Regions from separate parts of the Parasphingorhabdus halotolerans genome, predicted to be linked through region 2. Evidence: predicted binding sites of a transcription regulator. Region 2 holds the regulator's gene; the other holds the start of a gene.
What was found. Region 2 encodes LexA, which represses DNA repair genes until DNA is damaged. Its sites were predicted from a motif close to GTTCCNCNCTTGTTCT; they were not measured.

Region 1 (8,035 bases), 970 kb from region 2:
GTCCGATGAATTCTGTCAGTGCTGGCGAACCCGGCCGTCGGATAGCGGTGTCCAGGTCACCAAATTGATGGTATTGGTCGCCTTGACCGCCGGCAGTTCGGCATCGGTGGGCACCATTTCGCCTTTTTCGCTAAGCCCGCCTTCGAGATAGACCGCGCCGCCGCCATTGCCCATCCAGCTCTGGTGCCATTTGCCGGTTTGCTGGTCATTGAAATTGATGCTCCGTCCGGAAAACGCGTTATTCGTATAATCCTCGAGCACCACACAGCCATCCTGGGCGGTGGTGATATGGTTGACAGCCGTGGGTGCACTGGCGCCCGCCACGGTGACATCCCAGCTACCCAGCCAGAAATCAAACGCGCGATAATCATCGATTGCGCACGGCGTGGTCGCCTTGAGCACCGCAGCATAGCGCGGATCGCCGGCAATCGGGGCAAATTGCGCTGTTCCCTTGATGACCCGGCCAATCTGCGAACCGGCCTTGGCAATCTCTTCCAGCTGGGTCAGCGCTTAGCCGGAATCGCCCGTTTCCAACGCAATCAGCGCGAGGCGATAGCGCAGGCGGGAGGCCGGCTGAAATCCGTTTTCGAGCGCCTTCAGATAGGATTGGCGGGCGGCCTTGGCATTGCCGCCGCGATGCTGCGCCTGCCCCAGGCTGGCCCGGTTGGCGGCATTATCGGGATCGGATTTGAGGAGTTTTCGAAAGGCCGTGACCGCACCTTCCCAGTTTTCATCCGCCATCAACTGATCCGCTGCGACCTGTTCCGGAGAGGGTGCCGGGGCTGCTGCCTGTGCCAATAGCGGCGATGCAAAGGGGGATGGCGTCACCATGGCAGCGACTGCCGCTCCCTATAGGGGCAGGAAGCGGAGAAGAGCCCCGCCGGATCTGGAGCATGCCCATGCGGTAGGCAATTGATCCCGCGAAGCCCGTTTACGCGTACCCAAAGTCATGACACCATCCCCCATTTGTTCAGCCGTCGCACGCCCGAAGGTTGCCGTTTCTGGAGCGCAAAGTGGCTGGATAGGACCATAGCAAGATTTTTTGCAAGCCTCGAGGGTTTTCGACAAACGGCGGACGGGTTTCGATATAGCTGCAACGTCTGGCCAATCCATGACGCGACTAGGCAGCGAAATCTCTTTCTTGCATCGCGAACAAAAACAGAACATACTATTCACCGAACCCTGTCCCAATGACCCGCTGGACTCTCTCCGGCATCTTCGGCAAAGCACGCGCATGAGTTTGACCCACATTAAAGTTAAGGGCGCCCGGGAGCATAATCTCAAAGGCGTTGATATTGATCTGCCACGCGACAAGTTGATCGTGATTACCGGCCTGTCCGGCAGCGGGAAATCATCGCTCGCGTTCGACACTATCTACGCCGAGGGGCAGCGGCGTTATGTGGAATCGCTCTCCGCCTACGCACGGCAGTTTCTGGAGATGATGCAGAAGCCCGATGTCGAGCATATCGAGGGTCTGTCCCCCGCCATCTCCATCGAGCAGAAAACCACCAGCCGCAATCCGCGTTCAACGGTCGCGACGGTGACCGAGATTTACGATTATATGCGGCTGCTGTGGGCGCGGGCCGGGGTGCCTTATTCGCCCGCAACCGGGCTGCCGATTACCGCGCAGACCGTATCGCAGATGGTCGACCGGGTGATGTTGCTGCCGGAAAAAACGCGCTTCTATCTGCTCGCCCCGGTCGTGCGCGGGCGCAAGGGCGAGTATCGCAAGGAACTGCTCGAATGGCAGAAAGCCGGTTTCACCCGGGTCCGAGTCGATGGCGAATTTTACGATATTGAAGAGACGCCCAAGCTCGACAAGAAGGTCAAGCATGACATTGAAGTCGTGGTTGACCGCCTGGTAGTGCGCGAAGGGCTGGAAACGCGGCTAGCGGATAGCTTTGAAACCGCGCTCAGGCTGGCTGATGGGCTGGCGTTTGTGGATCTGGCTGAGGGGACGGTTGCCGAGGCTTTGGCGGATAAGGGCGGAGTTAATGAAGCAAGCGCCTTGTTCAAACCAGAGCCTGGCGACAATCGTACTTCGACAGGCTCAGCACGAACGGACATTAAAGATGGTATCGCGTTAAAAAAATCCGCTCGTCCCGAGCTTGTCGAAGGACCTGATATACCGCAGTTGGGCGGGAAAATGAAAGGCACCGGCCTGCCGGACAACCGCATCGTGTTCAGCGAACGGTTCGCCTGTCCGGTTAGCGGCTTCACTATCGAGGAAATCGCGCCGCGCCTGTTCTCGTTTAACGCGCCGCAGGGCGCTTGTCCCTCGTGTGACGGTCTGGGCGAAAAGCTGCATTTCGACACGCAACTCATTGTCCCCAACCCGGCGCTGAGCATCAAGAAGGGCGCTGTGGTGCCGTGGGCAAAATCCAATCCGCCTTCGCCTTATTATATGCAGGTGCTCGGCAGCATCGCGAAACATTTCGAGTTTTCGCTGGATACGCCGTGGAATGAATTGAGCGAACATCATCGCGATATCGTTCTGAACGGCACGCAGGGCCTGCCGGTCACTTTGCGCTTTCAGGACGGGCGCAAATCCTATGAAGTGAAGAAGCCGTTTGAAGGCGTCGTCGGCAATCTCAATCGCCGCATGCTGCAGACCGAAAGCGCCTGGATGCAGGAAGAGCTGGCCAAATTTCAGGCGGCGGCCCCGTGCGAGACCTGTCACGGCGCGCGGTTGAAACCGGAAGCGCTGGCGGTGAAGATTGCGGGCGAAGACATTTCCATCTCCACCCGCCGCAGCGTTGGCGATGCGCTGGCATTTTTTCAAGCGTTGGGCGCGAAACTGGACAAGACGCAGAGCCAGATTGCCGAGCCGATCCTCAAGGAGATTATCGAGCGGCTGGGGTTCCTCAATAATGTCGGGCTGGACTATCTCAATCTCGACCGGACCAGCGGGACATTGTCGGGCGGCGAGAGCCAGCGGATCAGGCTCGCCTCGCAAATCGGATCGGGATTGTCCGGCGTGCTTTATGTGCTCGATGAACCCAGCATTGGCCTGCACCAGCGGGATAACGACCGGCTGCTGACGACGCTCAAACGGCTGCGTGATCTCGGCAATACCGTGATTGTCGTCGAGCATGATGAAGATGCGATCCGCACTGCGGATTGGGTGGTGGATATGGGGCCGGGCGCCGGTGTGCACGGCGGCGAGGTGGTGGCGGAAGGCTCGCTCAAGCAGATCCTCAAGTCCAAGAAATCACTGACCGCCGCCTATCTCAATGGCACGCGTGAAATTGAAATTCCGGCCAAGCGCCGCAAGGGCAATGGCAAGAAAATCACTGTCCACGGCGCGCAGGCGAATAACCTGCAGAATATCACAGCTTCTATCCCATTAGGTACATTTACGTGCATTACCGGCCTATCTGGTTCAGGAAAATCGTCGCTCACCATCGACACGCTCTACGCAGCAGCGGCGCGGACGCTCAATGGCGCGCGGATTATCGCGGGCAAGCACGACAAGATTACCGGTCTGGAATATTGCGACAAGGTGATTGATATCGACCAGTCGCCGATTGGCCGCACGCCCCGCTCCAACCCGGCGACCTACACCGGGGCTTTCACCAATATTCGCGACTGGTTCGCCGGCCTGCCGGAATCGGGCGCGCGCGGGTACAAACCGGGGCGTTTCAGCTTCAATGTCAAGGGTGGCCGCTGCGAAGTGTGTCGCGGCGACGGGCTGATCAAGATCGAGATGCACTTCCTCCCCGATGTCTATGTCACCTGCGAGGAATGCGGCGGCAAGCGCTATAACCGCGAAACGCTGGAAGTGAAGTTCAAGGGCAAATCGATCGCCGATATCCTCGACATGACGGTCGAGGATGCGGTGAGCTTCTTCAAGGCGGTGCCGCCAATCCGCGACAAAATGGCGATGCTTTACGAGGTCGGTCTGGGCTATGTGAAGGTCGGCCAGCAGGCGACCACGCTCTCGGGCGGCGAGGCACAACGGGTCAAACTGGCCAAGGAGCTATCCAAACGATCAACTGGGCAGACGCTCTACATCTTGGACGAGCCCACCACCGGCCTGCATTTCGAGGACGTTCGCAAGCTGCTGCAAGTGCTGCAGCGGCTGGTGGAACAGGGCAATAGCGTGATCGTGATCGAGCATAATCTCGATGTCATCAAGACCGCCGACCATATCCTCGACCTCGGCCCCGAAGGCGGCGTACGCGGCGGCGAAATTGTCGCGCAAGGCACACCGGAGGAGGTCGCCAAGGTCAAGGGCAGCTATACCGGCGGCTATCTCAAGGAGATGCTGGCCAAGCAGAAGGCGAGGTAAAGGGCAAACTAGCCCTTCACCACCCGCGCTTGCCACAAAATCATCACCGCCGGAACGATCAGCTCGATCGCCAGCCCGCTCACTTGCCAGCTCGCTGGCTCACCCAAACTTGCCCAGGAAACCATTCTGCCGACAGCGCCGAGTACCCAGCCTAGCAGTGCAAAACGCAGCAGTATCGCCCGGCCTTTAACATCGCCCGCAGAATAGAGGATCATCGCCCCGACCGCGATGTAAACGCCTGCGAGATAGCGATATTGATTGTCCAGCGCCGCTGCAGCATCTGCGCCGCCATTATGTTCCGCCGCACCGAAAATAATCCCGGTCACACCCAGAAATATCGGCACCAGCCCGATTAAAATGGTGACAATGCGAAATGCGTTCATGCGTGTTCTCCCCCTGTTTGCGATAGCGTTTTGCACGCCCGCTGGCCGGTGTCAAACGCCGTCCGGCATGGACAGGCCGCGACCTGCGTGATAGCTCCCGGCCTATGAAAATATTCTCCCTGGTCGCCGCTGCGACGCTCGCGATTCTTCCGCAATCCGCCCTCGCCTGGGGCACCAATGGCCACCGCGTCACCGGCAAGATTGCGGACTCTCATATCGCCGAGAAAACCCGCGCAGCGATCACTGGCATACTGAGCGTGAAGTCCATTGCCGAGGCATCGACCTGGCCCGACTTCATGCGCTCGGACCCCAGCGGTTTCTGGCGCGATGAGACGCCGCCCTGGCATTATGTCACCGTGCCGCCGGGAGAAACCTATGCGACGGCAAAAAAGCCCACCGACAATGAAGGCAAGCCCGTCGGCGATGCGGTCACCGAAGAGGAACGGCAGCAATGGACCGACATAAACCCGCAGACATGGATCGCGGAGAACATAGTCATGCGCGACCGCATCTATCCGTTTGACCCCGACAACCCGCCCAACCCCGAATATCCGGCGATCCCCAACCTGTCCTATGATTATATCTACAAGCATACCGCAGACATGAACCTGCGGCTGAAACAGGGCGGCGTCCGCCTCGCGGCCTATCTGGATCATCTGTTTGCGGAATAGGGGCAAAGGCCCCTCGCCCTATCAGGGAGAGGGTTGCGACGACTTGGCAGCTTGCTGCCTGGTCAAAGCTGGGTGAGGGTGAACGATCTCAAATGCAGAACACCCTCTTCCAGCTACGACTAGCGAACAAGTTCGCAAGTCTGCACATCCTTCTCCCTCAAGGGAGAAGGCACAAAGCGAAATCTGACCCATGATCGAAACCATCATCCTCTGGTTAAGCCTGGCCCTGGTGGCGGCGGGACTGTTGCTGGCTTTGCGGGCGGATGCGCCGTTTATCCGGGGGCCCGTGCGCCGCGTGCAGGCGAAGATTGTCCGCCACCATCTGCTGCGGGATGACGGCGCCACGATGTACAGCCCGGTGTTCCGCTTCCCCGACGAACGCGGCCAGCCGATCGAGGTCCGCGACCGGCTCTACACGCCCTTCCCCACGCCGGTGATCGGCGAAAGCGTCGAAGTCGTCCACCCCTCCGGCCACCCCGAAAAAGCCCGCATCCCCTACCCCGTCTTCCGCGGTCTGATGTACGCAACGCTGGGCTATGCGTTTGCAGTGCTGGTGATGGAGATTACGGGGTGGTGGTGAGGTTAGTAAAAAGTGTTTTGCCTTTTACTCTAACAATATCTCTCTCGACGCGAATTTGTCGCTCAACGCTTTGCCCCGTTTACAAAAATAAAATTACGTTCTAATCTGCCTAGTCTTAGGGGTATTGAGATACTAAATGTCAGATACAAAAAAAAGCAAACACTTAGACGACATATTGACTAGGAAACACGGAGCAGTCGATGCTCAAATCGTATTCATAGATATCGTTGATTATTCTAAACGAAAATCAACGATACAGAAAAAAATTATCGAACAACTACAAATCGATATTTCTGAGTGCCTCAATCGTGTGGGCCAAAGTAATATTGAATATATCCAAAACAATAACCTCAATTTCTCCACTGACGTAATCCGAATTCCGACAGGTGACGGTGCAGCTATATGTTTTACATTTTCCGGATTGCAAATGGTCGGACTGAACTTCGCAACCAACTTATTGAAAAATATCTATGAAAATATCGAAAGCAATCCGTGCGAAAAATTTGAAGACGCAGGATGGTGCAATTGCCATACTCACTATAATTTGAGAATCGGAATTAATGAAGGGAAATGCATTTTATATAATGATATAAATGGCTTAGTAAATGTCGCTGGCGGATGTATAAACGATGCTGCCAGAATTATGAGCTATGCAGATCCCAAACAAATTTTGGTAACAGATCAGGCTTTCAACAACCTAATCGACATGACTACTGATAATCAACTTGAAGAGAAATTTCGTGATATTGGATCTATCACGGTGAAGCACAAAAGAAAAATACCTGTTTCTCAGTATATCGGAGAAAACGAAGATTACATAGCAAGTAACATTCCAATCGATATTCAACTATCTTCTCAGAACGATAAAATGATGGAAATGGTAAAATTCCCATTCACAACGGGAACCGATATTGAAAAGGAAGAACTGTTAGGCCTCATGACTAACATGTCCGGTATAATGGAGCAGTTATTGGGGCCGGGATTAGGGCCAATTATTGAATCGAGCTCAACCAATAACAAATCGAAATAGTTTCAACCTTTCCTACACCGCACCAAATAGGTTAACCTAACTCCTTTCAACCAACCATAGCTGCCTCTCCGCAGCTATGGGCAACAAAAGGAATGGGTTATAGGTTTTCAGGATGATTTTGCGCGATCCTTCAACAAACTCAGGATGAACGGTGCGAGGATGAGCGGGTCCTTCGAAAGGCTTAGGATGAGCGGTTGGAGGAGAAAACTAGCCATGCTGAACCTGGTTGCCTGCGGCGGTCTGACGGCTCAGGATATCCATCGGTTCGGGTATAATCTCCGGGGATGCTGAAACAAGTTCAGCATGACGCATGCCGCGAGGTTCAGCATGGTGATGGTTCTAAGGATCATGTTCAGCGTGACGCATTCGGGGAAATGCCGGATAACGATGATCTGGAAACCACCGTTCGTCCTGAGCCTGTCGAAGGACGGGTTTCCGAAGGCCCATGTCCGCCTGACAATGGCACTTCAACAGGCCCAGTGCGAGCGGGCTTCTCAGATGCGAACCAGGTCAAAACCGCTCATCTGCTCGGCTACCACGCGGCACCCCGTGCTGCGTGGCACCTGCGTGTTGCAGAAGGATCGCCCTCACGACCTTCCCCTTCTTCCCCTTCCCCAACCCCACGCCATGATGGCTGGACGCTGGAGAGACGCGTGCCGTTCCTCAAGGCGCTGGTTTTGCGCGGGGCGGTTCAGCCCATCGGGTACATGATTTCACGGCTGATCTTGTAGATGCGCTTCATGGTGTCGTCGCTCAACACAACGTCGGCCGCGGCGAATATGTCCGCGAGCTGGTCGCTGTGGGTCGCGCCGACAATGGTCGAGGCGACGAAATCATGCTGCTTCGACCAGGCGGTGGCGAGCGTGACCGGAGCCATATCGAGCTCTTTGGCGATGGCCATGAAGCGCTTGGTGGATTCCTCCGATTTCGGGTTTACAAAGCGCTCGGCCATTTTCCTCTGCCGCCCGCCGAGCTTGAGATACGCCGAAAAACGCGCGCCTTCGGGCGTTGCGCCGTCGTTATATTTGCCCGACAGCGCACCGCCGCCGAGCGGGGAGTATGGGATCAGGCTGACCCCCT
Region 2 (8,035 bases):
AGCGGTGCAAAAGGACATGATCATCAGCGATATCCGGCTGCTGTCGAAAACCGGTGGAAAATCAGGCGAGTGGTGGGCAAAATGAGCGCGCTTCTGCCATTGGAAGAGGCGCAGCAGCGTCTTGTTTCCTTGGCGACGCGACTACCAATTGAGACCGTTCCCATAGCACAAGCCCTTGGCCGCTATCTCGCAGCGGATATTGCTGCGCATCGCAATCAACCCGCAGCCGATATGTCTGCCATGGATGGCTACGCTATCCGGTTTGAAGACCGCGCTGGTCCCTGGACGTGCGTTGGTGAATGCAAAGCTGGCAGTGAACCTTGTCCACCACTGAAATCCGGCCAGACCGCGCGTATTTTTACTGGTGCACTGCTACCAGGTGGCGCGGATACTGTTGTGATGCAGGAAAATGTTGAAACCGATGGCAATGTTATCAGCCTCATAGCCGAACCTTCGCCGGAACAAGGCCGTCATGTCCGCCGCATAGGCAGTGATTTTTGCAGAGGGGACATTGCGCTCAGCAAAGGCACATGGCTTTCGCCAGCAGCGCTCGGCCATGCAGTAATTGCCGGATATGGCGAACTTCCTGCGCACCAAAAACCCAACGTTGCGGTCGTATCCACTGGAGACGAACTTGTAGAACCGGGTGCGCGCGCCCGTTCCCACCAGATACCCGCAAGCAATGACGTCATGGTGTCAGCCATGCTGGCAGGTCTTACCGGGGAAACCCGCGCTCTGAGCCGCATAGCAGACAATATGGACGCGCTGTGCGCCGCGCTGGACAGCGCGCGGGACTGCGACATTATCGTCACCATAGGCGGCGCATCAGTTGGCGATCACGATCTGGTCGCGCCGGCATTTGAACGATTGGGTGGCACCATAGATTTCCATAAAATAGCGATGAAGCCCGGCAAACCCGTTATGTCGGGAAAGCTCGGCAATAGCGTGGTTCTCGCCCTCCCCGGAAACCCCGGGTCAGCTTTTGTCAGCGCTACATTGCTTTTGTTGCCACTAGTCCGATACATGGCAGGCGCAGCCGAATATTTGCCCAAATATCGAAGCGCACAAACGACAACCACCCTGCCACCCACCCAAAACCGCGCGCAATTCCTGAGAGCGCAAGTTGATTCCGTTGGCATCACCGCTTTTGATAGCCAGGACAGCGCAAAACTATCGGTACTGGCGGCGGCCAATGCCCTGCTATATCGACCAGCAAATTCGGATGAAGAACTTGCGGGAGGCACAGTCCATTATATTTCGATCTGATTGGCTGGTGCGTGGCGCGATAGAACAAGGGATAATCAGTATAGGCTTGACATGCCCCTGTTTGTTTCATAATTGTTCTTTATTCGTTCTGAAATGGGAACCGGAATATGCTCACTACCAAGCAACATGAACTTTTGTGCTTCATAGACGTTCGCCTCAAGGAAACGGGAGTTTCGCCATCTTTTGAGGAGATGAAAGATGAACTGGGACTCAAGTCCAAATCCGGTATTCATCGGCTGATTAGTGCATTGGAAGAACGGGAGTTTATTCGCCGGCTGCCAAACCGGGCTCGTGCGCTGGAAGTTTTGAAATTGCCTGAAGGCGGTATGGCTGCGGCGAGCACGAGCAATGTTGTCGAAATAACGTCGATACAAAAAACTGTTCCAACGCAGGCACCTCAGGCTTTGCCAAAAGTTAGACGCGCTGTTGCAAATGATGATGTTATTGAAATTCCGCTACATGGCCGCATCGCAGCTGGCGTTCCTATCGAAGCGATTGAGGGCGAGACGGCGCTGAGCGTTCCGGCTGCCCTGCTTGGCCCCGGCGAGCATTATGCGCTGGAAGTTTCGGGCGACTCGATGATTGAAGCGGGTATATTGGATGGTGACTTTGCGCTTATACAGCGCACCGAAATCGCACGCGATGGCGAGATTGTCGTTGCGTTGATCCATGATGAAGAAGCAACGCTGAAATATTTGCGGAGAGAGAATGGCAATGTCCGGCTGGATCCGGCCAATCCTGCCTATGAACCGCAGATATATGGTCCGGGAGAAGTCCGCGTTCAGGGTAAAATGGCGGGACTGCTGCGGCGCTATAACTAGATTTTGTCTGCGCTTGATCAAGGCGCCTGATCGTCAAGCTGCGCGAGGTTCGTTGCATAATTCGTCTTGGATGGTCGAAATCAGCTGCCCGCTCATCCTGATGCAGCCGAAGGATGGCTTGACCAATCTGCGCTTCAACCTGCTCACTACTAAATAGGCCTGATCGAAGGCCAAGTTTTGCATAGTTTTGAACTACTTTATTCGTGGGGTTCCTCCCGCGTGATGCCTTCATAGGGTTTCCTGGCCTTCGACGCGCGCTCCGCCATCGACTGCTCAGTCTCAAAGCGCGTCCACGGGTGACGTCCGGTTCGCTGCAATACTGTGTGGATTTCGGAATTTTCCAGATTGATTGTCATACCGCCAACTTTGCGGAGCATATCGCGGTCAACTTTCAGCCATCGCGGTTCGCAACTGTTCGGCAATCGGCGCTCGCTCACCACGATATCGGCGCGGCGGCATGCGGCTGCCAAAGCCATAGCGGGAATGTAATACGAACTGCGGGTCGCCAGCAATATCCAGTCCCGACCCTCTTTGTTTAAAGTAACCGTGCAACTGTCGTTGTTACAATCCGCGTTTGGCCAATCTTCCAGCGCCATTGCTTCGCCATCGACGCCAGCATTTTCGAGCACCATGTTGCGGATAAAATCACCGCTGCGGGTTCGCAGCATCGCGAGATCTCCACCATCGCTGCGAATACCGACATGGCGACCATCGCCCGTAATATAGATATCAGGCGCGCGGGTTCCGACGATAAACAACGCGCCAATCGCAATGGGAATTGTCCCTAAGTAGCGCCATTTCTCTCGCCATAAACACATCCATATCCCGCCAAAAATTACCAGTGCGAAGGCTCCGGTGGACATTGTTGGCAGCATGGTGACAGCGCCCGGTCTTGTAGAAACAAAATGGGCTAGTGCTAGCAGAAAACCAAGCATTTTTTCACACATCCACCAGACAGGCGCGCCGAGGCCTACGCTATCTAGCAGCAGCGCGAGTGCCTCCAGCGGCATAATCAGAAAGGTCGTGAGCGGAATAGCAATGATATTTGCGAGTGCCCCATAAATTCCCGCTTTGTGGAAATGATAAAGTGCTATCGGCATCAATGCGATTTCAACCACCAGGCCGGTCAAAAACAGCGCCAGCACAGCGCGGCCTGCCCTCCGGAGCAAGCTCTCCTCGCGTCGCGCAATTAGCTTTTTCATAGCGGGAAGTTCGTGCAGCGCGATAATTGCCGTGACGGCCGCAAAACTGAGTTGAAAACTCGGCCCAACCAAAGATTCTGGCCAGAGTATCAAAACAAAAAGCGCGCCGGCTGCAACCATGCGCAAGGTGATCGCGCTGCGGCCCATCATCAGCGCGATCAGGACCAGCATGGCAGCAACGCAGGCGCGGATGGTTGGTACCTGCGCTCCGGTCATTAATGTATAGCTTAGCGCCGCGACGGCCGCAAAACCGGCGGCAATGATCGGCAAACGAAAACGCAGCGCAAGGAAGGGAGAGAGCGCCAATATCCTCAATACCGCAAGGTAAACCGCGCCCACTATTGCGGTAACGTGAAGCCCGCTGATCGAGAGCAGATGGGCAAGCCCGCTACGGCGCATGGCTTCCGCATCAGCTTCGCTGATAGCGCCACGATCGCCCGTGGCCAGCGTCGCCCCTATGGCCCCCGCTCCCCCATCCATCCGTGACCGAACATGGGCCGCAAGCTGGCTCCTGACTTGCTCCGTCGGAAGAATCTGCCGTGCTGACTTGACCAGTTCAATATCGCCCAGCACCTGTCCGGTTGCCCCTAATCCGGAAAACCAGGCGCGCTCTGAAAAATCATAGGCGCCGGGCAAAGACGCCATGGCAGGCGGCATCAAGCGCGCGCGCAGTTTAATGACTGCGCCTGATTGCAAATGGCTGATTTCCTTGAGCTGTTCTCCACTGCCCAATGGAAGATTAACCCGGACACGGGGAGGCAGGTTTTGTTTCTCCTGCGTTGCCAGCGTCAGTCTCAAAATATCTCGCGCGGCGACGATTTCGGATTGCTCAATCTCTGCATAAAAACTGGTAACAACAGGCCGCTCCAGCGCCGGTGCGGCGACCATCAAGGATCGGAACCAGATTAACCCGCATCCCAGCGCCGCTAGAAGAGCGAACCAAAATATCGCCTGCGCAGACCTGCTTCCATTTCCCGACGCCGCCGCAATCGTCGCCATTCCGATACAAAGAGCGAGAAAAGCCACCGCCGAATAAGGATTCGCGGTCAAATACCAGATGGCTATACCGCAGGCCACTGCGACGGGAGCCCATAGGGCAAGCTGATCGCGCTCCTGCTCAAGCCGTTTTTCCAACCACTGCCAGTTCGGACGATTATTCCGGGCCGGGAACAATTGTCGCAAACCAAATCGCGTGCTAAGGGCTTGATCATTCGGCGTGACTTGAAACCCGCTAGCGGTGCCAATGCTTTCCGAATTCAAGCCATTTTGCATAAATTTTCTTATCACAGGGAAGCACCAAGCGTGAATCTTAATCAATCCAACCCGGTCGTCACCCGATTTGCGCCCTCTCCTACCGGTTTTCTGCATATTGGCGGCGCGCGAACCGCGATGTTTAACTGGCTTTTTGCCCGGCATCATGGCGGCAAAGCACTGTTGCGTATTGAAGATACGGATGCAGCAAGATCGACTCAGGAAGCAATTGACGCAATTTTGGAAGGTCTGGAATGGCTTGGACTGGATTGGGATGATGAACCTGTATTCCAATCCGAACGCGCGGCCCGCCATGCCGAGGTCGCTTATGAACTGCTGGCATCGGGCAATGCCTATAAATGTTTCGCAACATCGGAAGAACTTGCAGAAATGCGGGAGAAACAAAAGGCCGAGAAAAAACCAATGCGTTATGATGGTCGCTGGCGGGACCGCGATCCCTCAGAGGCATCGGCCGATGCACCTTATGTTATCCGTCTGAAAACAGAGCAGTCTGGCAAAGTAACCATATCCGACGCCGTTCAGGGCGAGGTCTCCGTGCAAAACAGCGAGATTGACGATTTCATATTGCTGCGTTCAGACGGCACCCCCACTTATATGCTCGCGGTGGTCGTCGATGATCATGACATGGGCGTGACCCATCTTATCCGCGGAGATGATCACCTCAATAACGCCTTCCGGCAACTTGCGATGATCCGTGCGATGGGCTGGAAGGAACCTGTTTACGGCCATATCCCGCTGATTCACGGCAATGACGGCGCAAAACTGTCAAAACGGCATGGAGCACTGGGCGTGGAAGCCTATCGCGACATGGGCATCATGCCAGACGCGATGTTCAATTATCTCCTGCGTTTGGGCTGGGGCCACGGCGATGACGAGATTATCTCGCGCGCGCAAGCTATCGAGTGGTTTGGCCTGGACGGCGTGGGCAAATCCCCATCGCGATTTGATGCAAAAAAGCTGCAAAACCTAAATGGGCAGTATATTCGTGACGCCGATGATAGCGCCCTGGTTGCATTAACGACGCTTGGGATCGAGGAACTTCTTGATCGGAAATTGGATCATTCCGATACTGAATTACTGGCAAAGGCCATGCCGGTTTTGAAAAACAGGGCTAAAAATCTGATCGAATTATCTGAGAATAGTCTTTTTCTCTTTAAAAAGCGTCCACTTGGCCTCGACGAACAGGCAAAGTCTCTGCTAGATAATGATGCACGGACATTGCTAAAATCGATTCACGATGCTTTGATGGATCTGGAAGACTGGACGCTCGAAGCAACGGAAGAAAAAACCAAAGCGATTGCGGAGTCTGCCGAATTGGGGTTAGGAAAGCTCGCACAACCTATGCGCGCGGTACTAACGGGAAGCACCAGTTCACCCGGTATTTTTGACGTGTTAGTACTTTTGGGCAAGGAAGAGTCACTCGCCCGCATCGCAGATCATATAAAATAACCTGAAATATTCAGGGTAAGAAAGGACAATATTGTGGGCAACAATAGCGCAAAACTTGAGATCAATGGCCAACATTACGAGTTCCCGATTATGAAGGGAACCGAGGGTCCTGATGTTATGGATATCCGGAAGCTTTATGCGCAAACGGATGCATTTACTTATGACCCTGGCTTCACATCAACCGCGAGTTGCGAGTCCGAATTAACATTCATTGATGGCGGCAAGGGCATTTTGCTTCATCGCGGCTATCCCATCGAGCAACTGGCAGAGCATAGTACGTTCATGGAAGTGGCTCATCTCTTGTTGCGTGGAGAACTTCCCAATTCCGACCAATATAGCGAATTCACCAACACGATCACGCGCCACACCATGCTGCATGACCAGCTTAGCGGATTTTATAAGGGTTTTCGCCGAGATGCGCACCCTATGGCAATTATGTGCGGTGTTGTCGGTGCGCTGTCTGCCTTCTACCATGACAGCAGCGACATAAGCGATCCCAAACAGCGAATGATTGCCAGCCACAGGCTTATTGCAAAAATGCCGACAATTGCGGCTATGGCCTATAAATATGCAGTTGGTCAGCCCTTCCTCTACCCCGACAACAACCTGTCCTACACTGGCAATTTCCTGCGCATGACATTCGGTGTACCTGCGGAAGAATATGTGGTTGATCCCGTGATTGAACGGGCGATGGACCGGATATTCATTCTCCACGCAGATCATGAGCAAAATGCGTCTACTTCGACAGTCCGCCTTGCCGGCTCATCGGGCGCAAATCCCTTTGCTTGCATTGCAGCGGGCATCGCCTGCCTCTGGGGTCCTGCTCATGGCGGAGCCAATGAAGCGGCACTCAATATGCTCCACGAAATCGGCCATCCCGATCGCATTCCCGAATATATCGCGCGCGCAAAGGACAAGGATGATCCTTTCCGTCTGATGGGCTTTGGCCATCGCGTCTATAAAAATCACGATCCTCGCGCCACGGTGATGCAAGAGACCGTCCGCGAAGTATTTGCAGCATTAAAAGTGAATGATCCGGTTTTTGACGTTGCGCTTCAACTTGAGGAAATGGCTCTGAATGATGACTATTTCAAAGAGAAAAAGCTCTTCCCGAATGTCGATTTTTATTCCGGCATTATCCTGTCAGCGATCGGGTTCCCAACGTCCATGTTCACGGCCTTGTTTGCCCTAGCTCGCACCGTCGGGTGGGTAGCGCAATGGAATGAGATGATTTCAGATCCAGGCCAACGTATCGGTCGACCACGTCAGCTCTATACCGGCCCAACGCATCGTGATTATGTGCCAATCGACAAGCGGTAATTTGTAATAAACCAAAAGCCGAAAAGGGAGCCAATGGGCTCCCTTTTTTGTGCCTCCGCTGACGGCAAAAACTACTTATGACTTGCGGGCAGGTAACGCCAAAGTGAAAGTAGCGCCCTTGCCTGCAACGCTTTTCACGGAGAGTTCGCCTTCCATAGCCGTTGCCAGACGGCGGGAGATAAACAGTCCCAAGCCGCTACCCCCGTCCCCGGAACGGCCAAGCCGTTCAAATTTTTCGAAGACTTTAGGCTGATCTTCCTCGGCAATACCAACACCCTGATCCCGTATTGAAATTGAAGCGCGTTCGCCGTCACTATTCACTGCAATCTTTATCACCGAACCATCGGGAGAATAACGGATTGCATTGCCTAGCAAGTTGACCAAAATCTGTAGAACCCTGCGAAACTCTCCCAATGCAGGAACCTGATTCTCCTTGTCCGGCAAATCCACGCGAATTTGATGATCAGCCGATTTGACTGCCAGTAATCCGGCAGCCCGATGTGCAAGATCAACCAAATCAATCTCGTCAGCGACCGCTTTGAAATTCGGTCGCTCGATTGCTTCGAGATCCGAGAGATCATTGACCAGGTCCAGCAAATGACGACCAGCCGATGCAATGTCCTTGGCATAATTCGCATAGTCACCGCGCAAGGGCCCTTCCAGTTGGCTGCCGATTGTCTCTGCATTGGCGATTATCTTTCCAAG

Region 1: the regulator LexA is predicted to act here: its motif matches at 4,679-4,694, upstream of HF685_RS05770 (DUF4345 domain-containing protein).

What each region holds. Positions count from the first base shown of each region.
Region 1 covers NZ_CP051217.1:1,205,225-1,213,259, forward strand. Annotated here, with positions in the region: gene HF685_RS05755 (hypothetical protein) at 16-402, opposite strand; gene HF685_RS05760 (tetratricopeptide repeat protein) at 511-831, opposite strand; gene uvrA (excinuclease ABC subunit UvrA) at 1,235-4,291, shown strand; gene HF685_RS05770 (DUF4345 domain-containing protein) at 4,300-4,674, opposite strand; gene HF685_RS05775 (S1/P1 nuclease) at 4,779-5,345, shown strand; gene HF685_RS05780 (DUF3592 domain-containing protein) at 5,536-5,925, shown strand; gene HF685_RS05785 (adenylate/guanylate cyclase domain-containing protein) at 6,062-6,955, shown strand; gene HF685_RS05790 (hypothetical protein) at 7,240-7,686, shown strand; gene HF685_RS05795 (aldo/keto reductase) at 7,647-8,035, opposite strand, start outside.
Region 2 covers NZ_CP051217.1:234,873-242,907, reverse strand. Annotated here, with positions in the region: gene moaC (cyclic pyranopterin monophosphate synthase MoaC) at 1-85, shown strand, start outside; gene HF685_RS01255 (molybdopterin molybdotransferase MoeA) at 82-1,266, shown strand; gene lexA (transcriptional repressor LexA) at 1,374-2,087, shown strand; gene HF685_RS01245 (ComEC/Rec2 family competence protein) at 2,285-4,561, opposite strand; gene gltX (glutamate--tRNA ligase) at 4,592-6,010, shown strand; gene HF685_RS01235 (citrate synthase) at 6,101-7,330, shown strand; gene HF685_RS01230 (sensor histidine kinase) at 7,406-8,035, opposite strand, start outside.